DNA from 2 places in the Mesorhizobium sp. WSM4823 genome. Region 2 is predicted to be linked to the other one. Evidence: predicted binding sites of a transcription regulator. Region 2 holds the regulator's gene; the other holds the start of a gene.

Region 1 (9,875 bases), on a different contig from region 2:
CAGCACATCGCCCTGCTTAACGGACTGGTTGTCGAAAATGTCGACCTGAACGATGCGGCCCGCCGTGTCGGCGGCGATCGAAACCTTGGCCTGCTGCAGATTGGCGTTTTCCGTCTCCTGGTAGCGGCCACCGGTCACCCAGACGTAGCTGCCGCCGGCAATCAACGCCACGGGGAGCGCAAACATCAAAAGGAAGCGGCCGGCACGGCGCTTCTTCTTCGGCGCCACCGGCGCTAGCTGCGGAGCGACCGTAGCCGGAGCTGCCGGCTGCGCGGGAGCTTCCATCTCCAGCTTGGTTGCATTCTCATCTACTTTGGCTACCGCGTTCATGCTGCTGCGCCTTCTGTATTCTTGACTTTTTCGCAGGACGCCGTGTCGCCGTCCGCAAGGTTTTCGGCCATCGCCTCCAGCGCCTTGATCAGGACGCGGCGATCTTGCGGCGACACGCCGGTCAGCGATTCTTCATAGACTTCGCCAGCGAGGCTCTTGACCTCTGCGTAGGCCTCGCTCGCCTTGGCAGTTGGAAAGATCATGCGGACGCGGCGGTCGGCAGCGTCGGCACGACGCTCGATCCAGCCGCCCTCCTCCATCCGGTCGACCAGGCGCGATACGCTGATCGGCTCGATCTCGAGGAGTTCGGCGAGCCGCGCCTGCGTGATGCCTTCTTCCTTGGCGACGCGGACCATCAGCCGCCATTGCGCCGAGGACAGGCCGAGCCCGCTGGCCTTCGCCTCGAAGCGCTTGCGCATCAGGCGCTGCACGTCGTGGATCAAAAAGCCCAATCTGTCGATGCCGTCGGAAACCATAAGCGGCATATATTATAAGCGTGCTCATCATTCAAGGAGCAGCATTGTGCCAGAAGGCGGCAAACTTGCATGACAGTCATGCCGAACGATTGCGAATGAGCATCGTCACGACGAAGAAAGCACCAACCGAACTGGTGATGATGCCGATCGGCAGTTCCTGCGGCGGCAGCAGCGTGCGCGCCAGAAGGTCGCTTGCCAGCAACAGCACCGCTCCGAACAGGGCGCAGCTTGCAATCAGGCGCAGGTGCAACGGGCCGGCCAGGGTCCTGGACAGATGCGGGATCATCAGGCCGACGAAACCTATGACGCCGGCGACCGAGACAAGGATCGCCGTCGAGAAAGCGGCGACGAGAAATGTCGTCCTGCGCATCCGCACAACCGGGACGCCGAGGCTTTCGGCGGCATTTTCGCCGGCAAGGAAAGCGTCGAGCCGACGGTGGTTCCACAGCGCATAAGCAAGGATGGTGCCTGCGCCCAGAGCAGCCAGCCCGACATTGTCCCATCGCGCCAATCCGAGCCCGCCCATCGTCCAGAACAGCACCGAGTGCGCGGCGCGCTGGTCTCCGGCAAAGACGAGATAATTGGTCAAGGCGGTGAACATGAACGAGACGGCAAGGCCGGCCAGTATCAGCCGTTCGGGGCCTTGCCCCCTCACTCTGGAAACCAGCAGAAGCACGATGCCGGCGGCCAATATGCCGCCGGTGAAGGCGGCGACCGGCAGGGTCCAGATGCCGAAACGGTCGCCAAAAATGGTGATGACGGAAACTGCACCGGCCGCGGCACCGGAAGACAGGCCGAACAGGAATGGGTCGGCAAGGTCGTTGCGCGTTACCGTCTGCAGCAGCGCGCCGATGACGCCCAGCCCGGCGCCGACACAGATGGCCATGATCGTGCGCGGCGGCCTGAGATCGACGACGATCTTGCCGACCGGACCGGACACGATGTCTCCGCCCAGTCCGGCCGCATGTCCGAGCGCGCCAACGACGTCCGTCAGCGGGATCACCGTCGAGCCATAGGCGATCGACAACAGTGCAAGAACGGCCACCGCTGCCGCCCCCGCAATCATGGCCGGTAGGAATGGCTTATGCAGCAAGCTCACGTTTTCACGCATGCCATTGCTTCGCCGGCATTCGAGATTGGCCGAAGCCTCTCCAGCTTCGTCATCCCAGGGCGAAGCAGGAGCGAAGCTCCGTCGCGGAGACCCTGGGATCCATGCCGTAACCTTGAGCGAAGAGTGCCACGGAGCAGAATTCTGCACCGCAGCAGCGCCTTGAAGTCACGGCATGGATCCTGGGGTCTGCGCCGCGTCGCTTCGCTCCTTGCTCCGCCCCAGGATGACGAAGCGATGGGCGTTTCGGCCAACCTCCAAGGCATGCGATTCGTCAACGCAAGCATCTGACCAGAATTTCGACGCCAGAATCAAAAAGCTTCCGGGTGCATCGCCTTGGCGATCTTGCCGATCGCCTCGATATTGGCCGGCCCGGGCGTCAGTTCGGCATAGCGCAGCGCGACGAAGCGTTCATTCTTGACCGCATCGGTCTCCTTCATCGCCGGATGGGCTTTGAGGAAATCGAGCAGTTTGCGGTAGCCGCCGCCGTCCTGGTAATCGAGCAGGACCAGGAACTGCGGATTGCGGGAGGCGACCGTTTCCCAATCCGTGTTGCCCCAGCTCGTCTGCATGTCGGCCATGACGTTGTCGCCGCCGGCAGCGGCGATCATCGCGCTGGGGATCGCGAACTTGCCTGATGTGAAGGGTTTGTCTTCGCCGGAGTCGTAAAGAAACACCCGCGTTCCCTTGCTGTCGCCGACCTTTGCCGTGATCTCGGCGAGTTGCGCTTTCCAGTCGGAAACAAGTTTTTTCGCCTTGGCCTCCTTGCCGAAAATCTTGCCCAGCTTCTCGACGTCGCCATAGAGCAGGTCCATCGAGGCGGCGAGGCGGTTGCTGTCGAGGTGGACGCAGCTTTCCGTCAGCACCAACGTCTTGATACCGTGCGGCGCCAGCGTATCGGGCGTCACCTCGCCGCCCGGCTTCATGCCGTAGTACCAGCCGGCGAAGAAGAAATCGGGCTCGACGGCGACGAGGCTTTCGAGCGTCGGGTATTTCGGCGCGAGTTCTGGGATCGCGCCCTGCTCGGCCTTGAATTCCGGACCGACCTTGTACCCTCCGGTGATGCCGGTCAGGCCGACGATCGACGGTTGCAGCCCCAGCGCGAAGGCCATCTCGGCCATGTTCAGATCCTGGATGACGGCGCGCTTCGGCGCGGCATCGAAGGTCAGCGGCGTGCCGCAGCTGTCGACAGTTACCGGAAAAGCCAAGGCGGTCTGGGCAAGCAGGAGGGAAGCAAAAGACAGTGCGAGGCGTTTCACGGATGTTGCTCCTTGGTTAAATCGGAAGAGGCGCGGTTTGGAACTTCGAAGACCGTGAGTTCGCGGTCTTCGGTGGGATGGCGCAGCCGAAGCACGTCGACGCCGAAAATCTCGCGGATCAACTGTTTGGTCAGCGCCTCGCGCGGACCGGCGAGTGCCTGCAGGCGGGCCTCGTTCATCACCGCGACCCTGGTGGCAAATGGCGTGACCAGCGACAGATCGTGAAGCACCGCCACGACGGTCATGCCAAACTGCGACACAAGTTCGAGAAGTTCGCTGCGGGCGCGCGGATCGAGATGATTGGTCGGTTCGTCGAGGAACAGGATTTTAGGCTCCTGGGCGATGGCGCGTGCCAATTGGGCGCGCTGCCGCTCGCCACCGGACAGCGAGCCGATCGTGCGGCCGAGCAGCGGCAGCAGGCCGGTCCTTCGAAGCGCTTCGACGACGATGTCGCGTTGCTCGCTCCTTCGTCGCAAACCGGCATGCGGGACGCGCCCAAGCTCGACGTAGTCTATTACGGCAAGCCGCGGATCGGGCTGATCGGTCTGGCCGACGACCGCCATGCGCAGCGCCCGCTCGGCGGCCGAGAACGTCTCCAGCCGGCGGCCGGAAAATCTCACCTCTCCCGCGCTTGGCCGCAGCGTACCGCATAGCATGCGCAACAGAGTCGTCTTGCCGGCGCCGTTGGGGCCGATGATGGCGAGGCGGTCGCCCGCCGCCACCGAAAGGCTTACCGCGCTGACCAGGCGCTGGCCATTCGCCGTCGCGCTCAGTTCGCGCGCTTCAAGAAGAGGCTGGGAGGCGTCCAACTTACCGTCACTTTCTCAATGGCGACGGAAGGAAGCTGGACCGATCGGCCGACAAGACCGATGTCCACGTCTCCTCCCGGCACACCCCGTCCGGTCAACTCAAGCCGATGGCAGGTCTCCTGGCTCGCGGGTCTTTGCGCCATCCTGCCTTCCCAGCCTTGCCGGCCAGTGGCATTTCGGATCTTGCTAACCGCTTACAGTTGCGGGGGCAGCCACGGCCTCGATCCGAAGATCTCACCGTGTTCCCTTTTCACCCCTCGCCTTTCGACTCGGGGACCATCAGTCGCCCAGCCTAGTTTCCCGCCAATCACAGCGCAATAAATTTCCGGGGCTCGGAAAGCCACGAGAGCTAGGGTCTTGTTAGAAGGAGTCATATGGATCTCGTTATGTAATAACGTTACTACCTAAAAGACGTTGCTTGCTCCTGTCAAGCTCTTTCGCCTGACGCCTTCGACTGCCGGCCGCCGTCGCGATTTGCGCGGTGCGCAATTTCGATCAAACTGCGAGCTCCAGGAAACGGCACGATGACCTGCCGACGCGAAGACCCGAGCCCATGCAAGGAGCCACATGAATCCAACCGAGAAAGCGCTGTGGTTCGTCGAAAGCCATCTGCCGGAATCCGTCTCGCTCGACGATGTCGCCAAGAGCAGCGGGGTGTCGCGCTTTCACGTGACGCGGGCTTTCGGTGCGGCGACCGGCCGTTCGGTGATGGGTTACATGCGTTCTCGCCGGCTGACCGAAGCGGCGCGCAAGCTCGCCGCCGGTGCACCCGACATCCTCTCGCTCGCTCTCGACACCGGCTATGCCTCGCATGAGGCCTTCACCCGCGCCTTCCGCGACCAATTCGGCACCACGCCGGAACTGGTGCGCGCGCAAGGCTCGCTAGACAACCTCGATCTCGTGGAGCCGATCCTGATGGACCAGTCCTTCCTCACCAATCTCGAGCCGCCGCGTTTTGAGACCAGCCGGCCGTTTCTCATCGCCGGTCTCGGCGAACGTTATAGCTGCGAAACCAGCGCCGGCATCCCGATGCAATGGCAGCGGTTCGGCCCCTATATCGGCAACATTCCAGGCGAGATCGGCGACGTCGCCTATGGCGTCTGCGTCAATGGCGACGACACCGGCAATTTCGACTACATCGCCGGTGTCGAGGTGTCCGATTTTTCGGATTTACCGAGGGAGTTTTCGCGCGTGCGCGTGCCGGCGCAGAAATACGCCGTGTTCGCCCATCGTGACCACATCTCGACCATCCGCCGCACGGTCAACACGATCTGGAACAAATGGCTGCCGGCCTCCGGGCACGAGATCGCCGATGCGCCCGAATTCGAGCGCTACGGCCCCGAATTCGATCCGCGCAGCGGCAATGGCGGGCTGGAAATCTGGATACCGGTGAAGGGGTGAGAAACGCTACAGCTCCAGGTTCCAGTTCTGGCCGACCAGATCCTTGCCGAAGGAATGGTGGCGCTCTTCCTCGGCAAGCTTGAAGCCCGCCGCCTCATAGATGCGGCGCGCCGAGACGAGAATGTCGTTGGTCCACAATGTCAGCGTCTTGTATCCCTTAGCACGGGCAAAGCCGATGCATTCCTCGACCAGTCGCTTGCCGATGCCGAGACCGCGCGCCGAGGGCTCGACGTAGAGCAGGCGCAGCTTCGCCACCGTGTCCGACTGGCGCACGACAAAGACCGAGCCAACGACTTCCCCCTCCCGTTCGGCGATCCAGCTGCGTTCCCATTTCGGATCGAAGGATTTGACGAAGGCGCCGAGGATTTCGGCGACGAGCGCCTCATAGGTTTCGTCCCAGCCATATTCCTGCGCGTAGAGCAGGCCCTGGCGATGAATGATCCAGCCGATGTCGCCGACCTGCAAAGGCCGCAGCATGTAGGGAATTTTGGGCTCTTCACTCTCGCCCAGCAGGCGCTGCACCGTCTGCATCGCCTTGACCAGCCTGTCCTGCTCCGGATCCGGGAGCCGGTCGAGCAAGGCCGCGACCTGATCGTGCGAACCCTGGTTCAGCGGCGCGAAGGCCGCCCTCCCCGCCGGCGTCAGCGCGATCGACGAGCGCCGCGCATCGGCTTCCGTCGCAGCGCGCTCCACAAGGCCGCGCTCCTGAAACTTTTTCAGCAACCGGCTGAGATAGCCGGCATCGAGACCGAGATCGCGCGCAAGATCGGTGGCGGTCAGCCCGTGGCGATGCGCCAGTTCATAGAGCACACGAGCCTCGGTCAGCGAGAAGGCGCTTTTCAGCCATCCTTCGTCGAGCAGGCCGATCTGGCGGGTGTAGAAGCGGTTGAAGCCCCGCACCGCATCGATCCGCTCCTTGCCGGGTTGATGATGAATCGTCATGGCATCCTCCTGCCCGACATAGTCAATAATTTAGTTGACTTGGTCAAGTATTAGTTTGGACCAAGCCCACCGCATTATCCGATCCGACGGATGAGGCCTTCGAAGCCGTCGGCGAGATAGGAAGCGCCGGCCGCGAACATCTTCACCAGGTTTTTGGGGCGGCCCGGGGTCTTGTTCGCATCGAGGAGTACGGCCCTGCCCTCATGCATGACGAAATCGAACTTGCCATAGTCGAAACCGAGTTCGTGTCTCAAAGCACGCAGTTCGTCGGGAACGGGGACAGGCTCGCGACGGATCGTTTCGGACGCCTTGACCAGCGCGTTTGGCGAGACGTAGCGGGTGCAGCGTTCGCTCTCTCCGCAAAACACCCAGAACCGCGCCGCGAAACCATCGGGTTCTTTCTCCGGAATGAACTTGTCCACGACCAGATCGTCGCGTTCGAAGACGCCATCCGGAACATCGCCGAGAGATCCGTAGACCTCATAGGGCTGCAGGACTGGCATATCAGGAAGTGGCGGTGGTTTCCTCGCGCGCCGCGCTCGCCGATTGAGGAGAGTCTCCGGAATGCCTTGATTGTTGAGATTGCTTTTGACGATAACCGGGCCTTGCCAAACGTCTCCCTGGTTCACTAACGCTCCGCTAATCCGTTGTTTGGATATGTCGGCCGTCCCGACATTGAGGCAGAATGGGAAACGCCGTGCATAGTCGAGATAGTCTGCGGGCGTTATCGTCGCATCGACATGCAGAACCGCGACGTCGGCGCTGTATGTCTTCGACAGACCTTGCTGAATCCGAACCGAATGGCCGCGTCTTTTCAATTCTCCCAGAACGTCGAAAAGCAGATAGGGACTATCCCTGCGCAGCAGGATATCGCGCTTGCCTAGGAAGCGATCGTGCTCATGTGTTATGACGACGACATGCGCCACAGTTGTCCCCCCTTGTCGTCCTTACCACTTCCGTTAAGCGGTTATGAGCAGTTGATGCCAGACCTTCTTAGGTCCGACGAGCCTGCATGACAAATCATTGGGACGATTATCACCGCCACTGGATGCTCCTGGAGGCGCCGCTCCGGCCGACTGCCGAGACAGTTGGCATTGTCGAGCGCGAGCTTGATCTTGACGAAGCCAACGTTCTGCTGCTGGGCGTTACCCCGGAACTGGCCGGCCTCGGCAAGACGATGTTGGCCGTCGACGGATCCGCCGCCATGGTTTCGGGCGTATGGCCGGGCGATAGCCCCTGCCGCAAGGCAACGACCGGGGACTGGCTGGACCTTCCGCTCGGCCACGCCAGCGTCGGCGCGGTCATAGGCGACGGTTGTCTGACGGTCGTCGATTCCGCACGCGCTCGCCGCGCCCTCCTGGGCGAGGTTGCCAGAGTGCTGAAGCCCGGCAGCCGTGCGGCGATCCGCGTATTCGCCGGCCCTGAGGCGTTCGAGGATCTGCAGGACATCAAGGCCCAAGCCCTGGCCGGCGGAATTGAGAATTTCCACGCGCTCAAATGGCGGATCGCCATGGCGTGTGCGACCAGCGATTCCGATCGCGCCATAAATGTGCAGGTGATCCGCGACGCTTTTGACAAGACCTTCCCGGACCGCGCCGCCCTCGCCGCGCGAACGGGGTGGAGCGTGGCGTCTATCGGCACCATCGATGTCTATGCGGGTTCCCAAACGACTTACTGCTTCGCGACGCTTGCCATGCTCGTCGACGAGGCGAACGGCTGGTTCGACGAAGTGCGCGTCGTGCCAAGCGGATCGTATCCGCTGGCGGAACGATGCCCGCTGCTGGTACTTGGTTCGCCAAGACACCAATAGTTCGTCGTCCGGCATCGATCGGCTCAACGAGCGCCTTGACTCTCGCATGCCGCCAGCCTATTTCAGCGCCACGTTAGCACTCGCCATTGGTGAGTGCTAACCAGGTCCGGCGCCGCCGGACGGAGGAACTGTTCTCACCATTCTCATCGAGGAATAAAAAATGGCAAAGTCGAAGTTCCGCCCGCTTCATGACCGCGTGGTCGTACGCCGGGTTGAATCCGAATCCAAGACTGCCGGCGGGATCATCATCCCCGATACGGCTAAGGAAAAGCCGCAGGAAGGCGAGATCATCGCCGTTGGTTCCGGCGCCCGCGACGAAGCCGGCAAGCTCGTCCCGCTGGACGTCAAGGCCGGCGACCGTATCCTGTTCGGCAAGTGGTCGGGCACCGAAGTCAAGCTCAATGGCGAAGACCTTCTGATCATGAAGGAATCCGACATCATGGGCATCATCGGCTGAATATCGGCCTCACCGTCACTTAAATCTTCGGGCTCAATTCAAGCCCCTGCCAGGAGCTAAAAATGGCTGCCAAAGACGTAAAATTTTCCCGTGATGCCCGTGAGCGCATGCTGCGCGGCGTCAACATCCTCGCCGACGCAGTGAAGGTCACGCTTGGCCCCAAGGGCCGCAACGTCGTCATCGACAAGTCGTTCGGCGCCCCGCGCATCACCAAGGACGGCGTCACCGTTGCCAAGGAAATCGAGCTTGAAGACAAGTTCGAGAACATGGGCGCGCAGATGGTCCGCGAAGTTGCTTCGAAGACCAACGACATCGCCGGCGACGGCACCACGACCGCGACCGTTCTGGCGCAGTCGATCGTTCAGGAAGGCCACAAGGCGGTTGCCGCCGGCATGAACCCGATGGACCTGAAGCGCGGCATCGACCTCGCGGTAACCGACGTCGTCGCAACGCTGATCAAGAACGCCAAGAAGATCAAGACCTCGGAAGAGGTTGCCCAGGTCGGCACCATCGCCGGCAATGGCGATGCTTCGGTCGGCTCGATGATCGCCGAAGCGATGCAGAAGGTCGGCAATGAGGGCGTCATCACGGTCGAGGAAGCCAAGACCGCCGAGACCGAACTCGAGGTCGTCGAAGGCATGCAGTTCGACCGCGGCTATCTCTCGCCCTACTTCGTCACCAACGCCGACAAGATGGTTGCGGATCTGGAAGACGCTTACATCCTTCTCCACGAGAAGAAGCTCTCCAACCTGCAGGCCATGCTGCCGATCCTCGAGGCTGTCGTGCAGACCTCGAAGCCGCTGGTCATCATCTCGGAAGACGTCGAAGGCGAGGCTCTGGCCACGCTCGTCGTCAACAAGCTGCGTGGCGGCCTGAAGATCGCCGCCGTCAAGGCGCCGGGCTTCGGTGATCGCCGCAAGGCCATGCTGGAAGACATCGCCATCCTCACCGGTGGCCAGGTCATCTCCGAAGACCTCGGCATCAAGCTCGAGAACGTTGGCCTCAACATGCTCGGCCGCGCCAAGAAGGTGTCGATCTCCAAGGAGAACACCACCATCGTCGACGGCGCCGGCAAGAAGGAAGAGATCCAGGGCCGCGTCGCCCAGATCAAGCAGCAGATCGAAGAGACCACTTCGGACTACGACAAGGAGAAGCTGCAGGAACGTCTGGCGAAGCTCGCCGGCGGCGTTGCGGTGATCCGCGTCGGCGGCGCGACGGAAGTCGAAGTCAAGGAAAAGAAGGACCGCGTCGATGACGCCCTCAACGCGACCCGCGCGGCCGTC
Region 2 (9,875 bases):
GAGGGGCAGCCATGGGGCTCAGAAATCTTCAGACATTTTTCTGCTTCTGATGGCGCTGGGCGTTTCAACGCCGCTAAGCGCTGCGGAAGGTAAGCGCCTTGCGTTGGTAGTCGGGCAAGCCGAATTTCTAGCATCCTTGCGTGAGCGATAAATTGTCTATGACAGTACAGCTCCTGGCCTATGCTCTACCGCGCCAGGTCCGCCACCACCGCATCAAGCACGATCATGCCGGCTGGCGTGGCACGCAGGCGAGCATTGCCGATCGGCGCCACCAGCCCTTCCCCCTGCAACATCGACAGCCTTGCGGTCGACAGGCCGCGGCCGGAAAACGCTTCGTAGCGCGAGAGATCGATGCCCTCGGCCAGCCTTAGCCCCATCAGCAGGAACTCGTCGGCCTCTTCCGAGCGCGTCAGGATCTCGCCGCCGGTGACGCCATGGCCCTTGGCCTCGACCAGATTGGCCCAGGTCTCCGGCATCTTTTCGGCTATCGTCACCACGCGGCGGCCGTTTTCGACGAAGCGGCCGTGCGCGCCGGGACCGACGCCGACATATTCGCCATAGCGCCAATAGGTGAGATTGTGCCGGCTTTCGGCACCTGATCTGGCGTGGTTGGAAATCTCGTAGGCAGGCAGCCCATGCGCGGCAGTGATCTCCTGCGTCAGCGCATAGAGGTCGGCGGCAAGGTCGTTGTCAGGAATGGCGAATTTCCTGGCCGCATGCAGCGCGTGGAACGGCGTGCCTTCCTCGATGGTCAGCTGATAGAGCGACAGATGGTCGGCGGCGTGGCCGATCGCCTGCTCGAGCTCAGCCTGCCACGCTTCCGGTGTCTGGCCGGGCCGCGCGTAGATCAGGTCGAAGGACAGCCGCGGAAAGATGTCACGCGCCAGGCCGATCGCATGCAGCGCTTCGTCGACATTGTGCAGCCGGCCGAGGAAGCGCAAATCCTTGTCGTTCAGCGCCTGCACGCCGAGCGACACCCGGTTGACGCCCGCCGCCCGGTAACCGCGGAAGCGCTCGGCCTCGACCGAGGAGGGGTTGGCCTCCAGCGTCACCTCGATGCCGGCAGGCACCGTCCAGTTCTTCGCCACCGCGTCCAGCACGGCCGCCACGGTTTCCGGCTTCATCAGCGATGGCGTGCCGCCGCCGAGAAAAATGCTGGTCACCTCGCGTGGTCCGGTGCGGTCGCGCATGGTCGCAAGCTCGGTCTCGAATGCGTGCGCAAAACGCTCCTGGTCGATCGGCTGGTGGCGGACATGGCTGTTGAAGTCGCAATAGGGGCACTTGGCTGCGCAGAACGGCCAGTGGATGTAGACGCCGAAGCCCGGGCTGCGGTCGAGCAGCATGGTCATTTCACGCCCGATCGTGCCAAATCCAGCCTGGCTTGCGCGAATTTCTGGAAAGCGCGGGCGCGGTGCGACAACGCCGTCGGCTGGCCGGGCTTCCAGCCATGTTTTTCCTCTGCGGTCATCTCGCCGAAGGTCTTTTCGAAACCGTCCGGCACGAACACCGGGTCGTAGCCGAAGCCGAGTTCGCCGCGGGGCGGCCACACCAGCGTGCCCTCGACCTCGCCGCGGAAATATTCGGCCGCGCCGTCGGGAAAGGCCAGGCAGATGACGGCGACGAAGCGACCCTTGCGCTGCGCAGGCGCGACCGCGCCGACGTCCTGCAACGCCACTTCCGCCCGCTGCATCGCCATGCCGAAGTCGCGGGACCCGTCCGGCGCCTCGGCCCAGTTGGCGGTGTAGACGCCGGGCGCTCCGCCCAGTGCATCGACACACAGGCCGGAATCGTCCGACAATGCCGGCAGACCTGTCGCTTTGGCGGCGGCAAATGCCTTGATATAGGCGTTCTCCTCGAAGGTAGTGCCGGTCTCGTCCGGCTCCGGCAGGCCGTACTCCTTGGCCGACTTCGCATCTATGCCGAATGGCGCCATCAGATCGGCGAATTCGCGCAGCTTGCCGGCATTGTGGCTGGCAACGACGATCTCATGTCCATCAAACGATTGCATCAAATGCCCCAGATTCTTGGTTCGGCGAATTCGATTGAATTGCCGGAGGGGTCGCGAATATAGATCGAGCGGCCGCCCTGCGGCCATTCGAACTCGCTTTCGATAGCGATTTTCTTCTGCTCGAGATGCGCCTTCCAGCGGAGAATCTCGTCCGCGCTTGCCGCAAAGCACAGATGGCCGTCGCCGACAGCGCCGTGCGGCGGCACTTTCAGCCTGGCATCGGGCGCCGGCGGCACCTTGGTCGCCTCGGCGTTGAAGATGAGCAGCACGCCGTCCCCGCACCGGAAGAAAAGATGCCTGCCGTCGACCTTGCCGAGCAGATCGAGCCCGAGCACGCCGGAATAGAAGTTTTCCGCGGCATCGAGGTCGGTCACGTAGAGGGCTGATTCGAGGATGGCGGAAGGGGTCATGACGGAACCGACGCTAGGCTACAGCCATCTGCTGCAGGCTGACCAGTCGCGCAATGCCCTTCTTGGCCAGTTCCATCAGCGCCGTGAATTGCTCTTCCGAGAAAGGCTCGCCCTCGGCGGTGCCTTGGATCTCGACGATGCCGCCCTTGCCGGTCATGACGAAATTGGCGTCGGTGCCGGCCGAGGAATCCTCGAGGTAGTCGAGGTCGATGACTGGCTGGCCGTCATGGATGCCGCAGGAGATAGCCGCGACATGGTCCTTCAGCACCTTGGCGACGCTGGCCATCTGCCGGGCTTCCATCCAGCGCAGGCAGTCATAAAGCGCCACCCAGCCGCCGGTGATCGAGGCGGTGCGGGTGCCGCCATCGGCTTGGATCACGTCGCAGTCGACGGTGATCTGCTGTTCGCCGAGCGCCTGCAGATCGACCACGGCACGCAGGGAACGGCCGATCAGCCGCTGGATTTCCAGCGTGCGGCCGCCTTGCTTGCCGGACGAAGCTTCGCGGCGCATGCGTTCGCCGGTCGAGCGCGGCAGCATGCCATATTCCGCCGTCACCCAGCCCTTGCCGGAATTGCGCATCCAGCCCGGCACCTTTTCCTCAAGGCTGGCCGTACACAGCACATGCGTGTCGCCGAACTTCACCAGGCACGAACCTTCCGCGTGCTTGGAGACGCCGCGCTCGAAGGAGATGGCGCGCATTTCGTCGAATTGGCGTTTGGAAGGGCGCATTCAGGCTTTTTTCCTATCTTTTTCGGAATCGTGGCCGGCTTGTAGCCGCATGGTGCGCAAGGCGCAAAGGAAAATGGCCGGTTGCGCGGGCGCGGCCGAAGTCTATATCTTTGGGCCGGAGGATTTTGGCCCGAATGACCAAGGCAGTCGATCCCAGTTCGCAGTCGCCCCTGCTTCAATCGCCCGCACTCCAGTCGCTCGACATGCGTTCGCGCGACATCTTTCGGCGCATCGTCGATTCCTATCTGAAGGACGGAGAGCCGGTCGGCTCACGCAGCCTGTCGCGTATCCTGCCGTCGTCGCTGTCGCCGGCCACGATCCGCAACGTGATGAGCGATCTCGAGCATCTCGGCCTGATTTACGCGCCGCATATCTCGGCCGGCCGGCTGCCGACCCAGGCCGGCCTGCGCTTCTTCGTCGATGCGTTCATGGAGCTTGGCGATCTTTCCGACGAGGAACGCCGCACCATCGAGGCGCAGGTGCGCGCCTCCGGCTCGGGCGCGACGCTGGAGCACATGCTCACCGAAGCCAGCCAGATGCTGTCCGGCATGTCGCGCGGCGCCGGCCTGGTGCTTGCCGCCAAGAACGAGGTGGCGCTCAAGCACATCGAATTCATCCAGCTCGAGCCGACCAAGGCGCTGGCCGTGCTGGTGTCGCAGAACGGCGACGTCGAAAATCGCGTCGTCGACCTGCCCGCCGGCGTCACCGTCTCGCAATTGCATGAAGCCTCGAACTTCCTCAATGCCCACATCCGCGGCCGCACGCTGGCCGAGGCGCGGATCGAGATCGCCCGCCTCAAGGAAGAGACCAAGGCCGCCCTCGACACGCTGTCGCAGGATCTGGTCGAAAAGGGCCTCGCGGTCTGGGCGGGCACCGAGAGCGGCCTGCCGGCGCGTCTCATCGTGCGCGGCCGCGCCAATCTGCTGGAAAACGTCACCGCCCAGGCCGACATCGAGCTGTTGCGGCACTTGTTCGAAGATCTGGAGACACAGGACGGGTTGATCCAGCTTCTCGACCTTGCCGAAGAAGGGTCGGGCGTGCGCATCTTCATCGGCTCGGAGAACAAGCTGTTTTCGCTGTCGGGTTCGTCGCTGGTCGTTGCGCCCTATCGCGACAAGGACGCCCGCGTCATCGGGGCGCTCGGCGTTATCGGCCCGACCCGTCTGAACTACGCCCGCATCGTGCCGATGGTCGACTATACCGCGCAGCTTATTTCCCGCATGCTGCGATAATGCATATCGTCCCAAAAGTGCAGCGGTTTTGGGACGTGCATAAAACAAAACCCAGGCGCGTCGCAGCATGCGCTTAGGCCGGACCTCAAGGAGAAAAAATGGCGCTGGAATCATTCAAGGCCCAGATCAGCCTGTTGCTCGAGCAAATGATCAACCAGCCCGAGGATCAGCATGAAGTGCAGGAGCAACTGCGCGAAAAGCTGAGGGAAATGCGCGCCATGGGCCTGCCGCTGCCGGCCGATCTCGTCGCGTTGGAAAAACGCCTCGACGATGATTTCTACGCGGCCGGAAACTGAGCCCGAAAGCCAACGGCGATTTGCTTGTGCTGAACCACTCAACCCGGAACGACCGTCGAGCTAGCCGGTTTCTCAGGATCGGAGCCAAGTTTAGGAGGACAGGTTGATCCGATTTGGCGGTTTTGCGGCCATTGCAGCCGCCTTGTTTCTTGCGACAGCAGCGTTCGCCCAGCAAGCGGATCAACAGGTGCTGAAAGGCGAAGCCGCGTTCGGCGGCTGGAAAGGTGACAGGCCGGGCGTGCGACGCCTGATCCGGCCAGACGATCTGCCGGCGCCCAATGTCAGCCAATCCGTAAAGAACGGCGCCGGCCGGGCCGAAATACCCGAAGGTGCCAGGCCACTGCTGCCACCGGGCTTCTCGGCCGAGATGATCGCCTCCGGCATCTACAATCCGCGCGCCGTCCGTGTTGCGCCGAATGGCGATCTGTTCGTCGCCAACAGCAAAGCCGGCCAGATACGGGTTTACCGTCTCGCCGAGGACAGCGCAAAACCGGCCGAGAAATCGACCTACGCCACGAAACTCACTCGCCCCTACGGCATCGCCTTCTATCCGCCGGGTGACAAGCCGCAATGGGTCTACATCGCCAACAGCAACAGCATCGTTCGTTTCCCCTATCGGGACGGCGACCTGAAGGCCTCCGGCGAGCCGGAAACCATCGTCGCCAACATTCCCTCGAACGGTCACTTGACCCGCGACATCGCCTTCTCTGCGGACGGCAAGACGCTCTATCTGTCGGTCGGTTCCGGTTCGAATGCTGCCGAGAAGATCGGAGCTGAGCCGGATGGCGGTCTCGACGCGTGGATTGAGGCAAAGCCGCTCGGAGCGATCTGGGGCTCGGAGGAAGGCCGTGCCAATGTGCTGGCGTTCGACCCCGACGGCAAAAACAGGGGGATCGTCGCCACCGGCCTGCGTAACTGCTCCGGCATGACCGTACAGCCGGCGACGGGTGCGCTCTGGTGCGTCGTCAACGAGCGCGATGGGCTCGGCGACAACGTGCCGTTCGAATTTGCGACTGAAATAAAGGGCGGCGCCTTCTACGGCTGGCCCTGGTATTATATCGGCGACAATGAGGATCCGCGCCACAGAGGCAAACGCCCCGACCTTGCCGGCAAGGTCGCTATCCCCGACGTGCTGATGCAGGCGCATTCGGCGCCGCTCAACATCGCCTTTTACGACGGCAAGAACTTTCCGGTCGACTATCGGGGCGACGCATTCGTGACCCTGCATGGTTCGTGGAACCGCGGCACTAGGACAGGCTACAAGGTGGTGCGGCTCATGTTCAAGGACGGCAAGCCGACCGGCGAGTATGAGGATTTCATGACCGGCTTCGTCGTCTCCAATGACGCGGTTTGGGGCCGCCCGGTCGGCGTCGCAGTGGCCAAGGACGGCGCACTGATTGTCACCGAGGACGGCAGCGGTTCCATCTGGCGCGTCACTTACGGCAAAAGTCCGTCTTGATCGGCGAGGTCGCCCGGCACTCCGCTGGTGCAATCGAATCCGTCTCTCAGGGAATTCATGCCTGCCTGCCTTTGTGCGACAAGGCACGACTTGAAATCGATTCCGATTTTCGGGGTCATGCGCTAGGGCCGAAATCATGACTCTCACCGGATTCCTTGCCTATAGCGCGGCTCTCGGCATTGCCGCCGCCATTCCTGGCCCTGGACTCACCGCGCTTATTGCGCGTGCACTTGGTTCCGGCTTTCGCTCGGCGCTCGCCATGTCTTTCGGGCTGATGCTCGGCGATCTCACCTATCTGACCGCCGTGGTGCTCGGCCTCGCCATCATCGCGCAGACCTTCGGCGTGGCCTTCCTGGCCATCAAATGGCTGGGCGTAGCCTATCTCGCCTTCCTTGGCTGGCGCTTCTGGACGAGCGGCATCACGCCCGAAACGGTAGAGGCGAAGAAAGGCAGAGGCGGGTTGGTGTCGAGCTTTATCGCCGGCCTCGCCGTCACGCTTGGCAATCCGAAGACGATGATCTTCTATCTCGCCATCACGCCGACCATCGTCGATCTGAAGACCATCACGCTGGCCGATTACGCCATCCTCGTCGCACTGACGGTTGTCGTGCTGCTGGTGGTGCTGGTGCCTTATCTGGCGCTGGCAGCCAAGGCGCGTGGGCTCCTGAAGTCGCCGCGCGCGCTGAGGGCGCTCAACCGCACCGCCGCCGGCTTCATGGTCGGAGCGGCCGCTGCCATCGCCGCCCGGCAATAGCCCACTTTGGTCACGTCTGAAATGCTCTTCCGGGGCGAGGATGCTTTCGGCATGCGGCTTACTCGGATATTTTCAAACGGCAGACTATCTTGCGCGGCCGAAGGCTTTATCCTGCCTGGTCGAGACTTAATTGCCTCACTCTTGCCCGCCTAACTCTTGGGAGCGAAACCAATGAACAAGCCCGCCACCACCGCGCACGCGCCCGGCCGAGGCCGCATCTACAATTCGATCACCGAGACGATCGGCGACACGCCGCTGGTGCGGCTCGACAAATTCGCCAATGAAAAGGGCGTCGTCGCCAATCTGCTGGCCAAGCTCGAATTCTTCAACCCGATCGCCTCCGTCAAGGACCGCATCGGCGTCTCGATGATCGAGGCGCTTGAGGCATCGGGCAGGATTGCGCCCGGCAGGACCACGCTGATCGAGCCAACCTCGGGCAACACCGGCATCGCGCTCGCCTTTGCCGCTGCCGCCAAGGGCTACAAGCTGATCCTGACCATGCCGGAGACGATGTCGGTCGAACGCAGAAAGATGCTGGCGCTGCTCGGCGCCGAGCTGGTGCTGACCGAAGGGCCGAAAGGCATGAAGGGCGCTATCGCCAAGGCCGACGAGCTGGCCGCGACGCTGCCCGATGCCATCATTCCGCAGCAGTTCGAAAATCCGGCCAATCCGGAAATCCACCGCCGCACCACGGCCGAGGAAATCTGGAACGACACCCAAGGCGAGGTCGACATCTTCGTCGCCGGCATCGGCACCGGCGGTACCATCACCGGCGTTGGCCAGGTGCTGAAGCAGCGCAAGCCCTCCGTGCACGTCGTCGCCGTCGAGCCGGAAGCCTCGCCGGTGCTGTCGGGCGGCCAGCCCGGCCCGCACAAGATCCAGGGGATCGGCGCCGGCTTCGCGCCGAAGATCCTCGACACGACGATCTATGACGAGATCGTCAAGGTCTCCAACGAGGATTCGGTCGCCAATGCGCGGCTCGTCGCCCGCCTCGAAGGCGTCCCGGTCGGCATCTCCTCGGGTGCTGCCCTGCAGGCGGCGATCGTCGTCGGCTCGCGGCCGGAGAACAAGGGCAAGAACCTGGTGGTCGTTATTCCATCCTTCGCCGAACGCTATCTGTCGACGATCTTGTTCGAGGGGCTGGGGGCTTAGGTCCTCGACACTTCGTGTGTCGACAGCTTCCAACGATAACGCCCAGGGTTTACATCGCAGTTCGCTGGACCGCTGAAAAAATACCTGTGGCGGCTGCCGCGCGCTTGAGTAAAGCGGCGCTTCCGTTCAGATCGTCGCCGGCTTTGCACCGGCTGGCGGAGGAATTCATGTACAGACTCTATACCCGTGCCAACACCGGCGGCTTTGTCGTCGAGGCGGCGCTGATACTGGCGGGCGTGCCTTTCGACCAGATCGGCGTTCCGAAGTCGACCTCGCCCGACCAGGCCTTTCTCGACATCAGCCCGTTGAACCAGGTGCCGGTCCTGGTCTTGCCGGACGGAAGCTCGATGACCGAATCGGCGGCGATCTGCATCCTGCTTGCCGAGCGCCACCCGGAAGCGAACTTGGCGCCGGCAGCGAACTCGCCTGATCGCGCCGACTTCCTGCGCTGGATGACGTTCATGTCGTCGGTCATCTATCAAGCTGACCTGCGGTTCTTCTATGCTCATCGCTACACGGCCGATCCAGACGGGGTGGACGCCGTCAAGCAGGCGGCGATCTCGGAAATGGATCGCGGCTTGGCCATTCTCGATGCTGCCCTCGAACGCCGTGACTGGCTGGTCGGCGACCGGCTCTCGCTGGCCGACATCTATCTCATCATGCTGGTGGCCTGGCATCCCGAAATTGAAAAGGTCCCCAGCGCCTGGCCAAACATCGAACGCCTGTGGGCCGGGTTGCGGGAGCATCCGGTGATGAAGAAGCTGAACGCCTCCCACGCCATGTGGCCTGCCTGAACGGACCGCCACGTCTCAGGCTTTTTCCACGCGGCCGAGCCCAGCCCGTCGTTCCTGCAGGAACCGGCGCACGGCAGGATCGCGTTCGAGGCCGATCGCCTGGTCGTAGGCTTCGGTCGCTTCCCGGGTTTTGCCGAGCCTGCCCAGTAGGCCCGCACGGGCGGCCCAATAAGGCTGATAGTCATGCAGCCGTTTGTCGTCGCCAAGCCCATCAAGTGCGCTCAATCCCGCCGCGGCGCCGTCGGCCTCGGCAATGGCCACCGCGCGGTTGATCGAAACCACCGGCGAGCCTGCGATCGAATGCAATGCGTCGTAGAGTTCGCGGATCGCCATCCAGTCGGTGCGGCCGGTCAGCCGTCGCGCCGCATGGGCGGACTGCACCGCTGCTTCGAGCTGGTAGCGGCCGATCACCGCCTTGGTGGCGGCGTGGGAAAGCAGCGTCTCCGCCTCATTGATGAGGGTGCGATCCCACAGCTGGCAATCCTGCTCTGCAAGCGGCACGAAATCGCCTTTGGTACTGCGCCTGGCTCCCCGCCGCGCCTCGGCAAACAGCATCAGCGCCAGCAGGCCGAGCGCTTCCGGCTCGTCCGGTATCAGCGACGCTATCAGCCGGCCGAGCCAGATACCTTCGGTCGCGAGATTGCGGCGTCGGGTTTCGGTGCCGGCCGGGTCGGACCAGCCTTCGGCGAACGCGGCGTAGATCGCTTCCAGCACCGCGTCCAGCCGCTCGCCAAGCTCGGTTCTCTCAGGCACCCGGAACGGAATGCCGGTCTCGCGGATGCGGCTTTTGGCGCGCACCAAGCGCTGGCCCATCGTTGCCGGTGACACCAGGAAGGCCGAGGCGATCGTCGCCGCATCGAAGCCCAAAATGGTCTGCAGGATCAGCGGCGCGCGCACGCTCGCCTCGATCGCCGGATGGGCGCAGGCAAACATCAGCCTGAGCCGCTCGTCGGGCAGGTCGTCGTCGGTCATGCGTGCCTCCATCTCCTCGGCGATCAACCTGAGATGGTCGCGGCTGGCCTCCCCGGTCAGCCGTCGTC

What was found. The regulator HrcA, encoded in region 2, represses chaperone genes, less so after heat shock. The targets are predictions, from matches to a motif close to GTTAGCACTCNCNNNNNGNGAGTGCTAAC.
Region 1: the regulator HrcA is predicted to act here: its motif matches at 8,208-8,236, upstream of groES (co-chaperone GroES).

The regions. Positions count from the first base shown of each region.
Region 1 is NZ_JBVVQL010000020.1:6,931-16,805, forward strand. Features, by position in the region: gene AC0L26_RS29305 (HlyD family secretion protein) at 1-330, opposite strand, end outside; gene AC0L26_RS29310 (MarR family winged helix-turn-helix transcriptional regulator) at 327-806, opposite strand; gene AC0L26_RS29315 (FecCD family ABC transporter permease) at 883-1,917, opposite strand; gene AC0L26_RS29320 (ABC transporter substrate-binding protein) at 2,226-3,173, opposite strand; gene AC0L26_RS29325 (ABC transporter ATP-binding protein) at 3,170-3,982, opposite strand; cobalamin riboswitch at 4,075-4,278, opposite strand; gene AC0L26_RS29330 (GyrI-like domain-containing protein) at 4,550-5,383, shown strand; gene AC0L26_RS29335 (bifunctional helix-turn-helix transcriptional regulator/GNAT family N-acetyltransferase) at 5,390-6,325, opposite strand; gene AC0L26_RS29340 (hypothetical protein) at 6,400-7,251, opposite strand; gene AC0L26_RS29345 (class I SAM-dependent methyltransferase) at 7,338-8,135, shown strand; gene groES (co-chaperone GroES) at 8,296-8,592, shown strand; gene groL (chaperonin GroEL) at 8,655-9,875, shown strand, end outside.
Region 2 is NZ_JBVVQL010000004.1:549,904-559,778, forward strand. Features, by position in the region: gene hemW (radical SAM family heme chaperone HemW) at 186-1,349, opposite strand; gene rdgB (RdgB/HAM1 family non-canonical purine NTP pyrophosphatase) at 1,346-2,008, opposite strand; gene AC0L26_RS14670 (VOC family protein) at 2,008-2,418, opposite strand; gene rph (ribonuclease PH) at 2,432-3,148, opposite strand; gene hrcA (heat-inducible transcriptional repressor HrcA) at 3,283-4,380, shown strand; gene AC0L26_RS14685 (hypothetical protein) at 4,479-4,676, shown strand; gene AC0L26_RS14690 (PQQ-dependent sugar dehydrogenase) at 4,780-6,135, shown strand; gene AC0L26_RS14695 (LysE family translocator) at 6,272-6,889, shown strand; gene cysK (cysteine synthase A) at 7,061-8,041, shown strand; gene AC0L26_RS14705 (glutathione S-transferase family protein) at 8,209-8,835, shown strand; gene AC0L26_RS14710 (RNA polymerase sigma factor) at 8,851-9,875, opposite strand, start outside.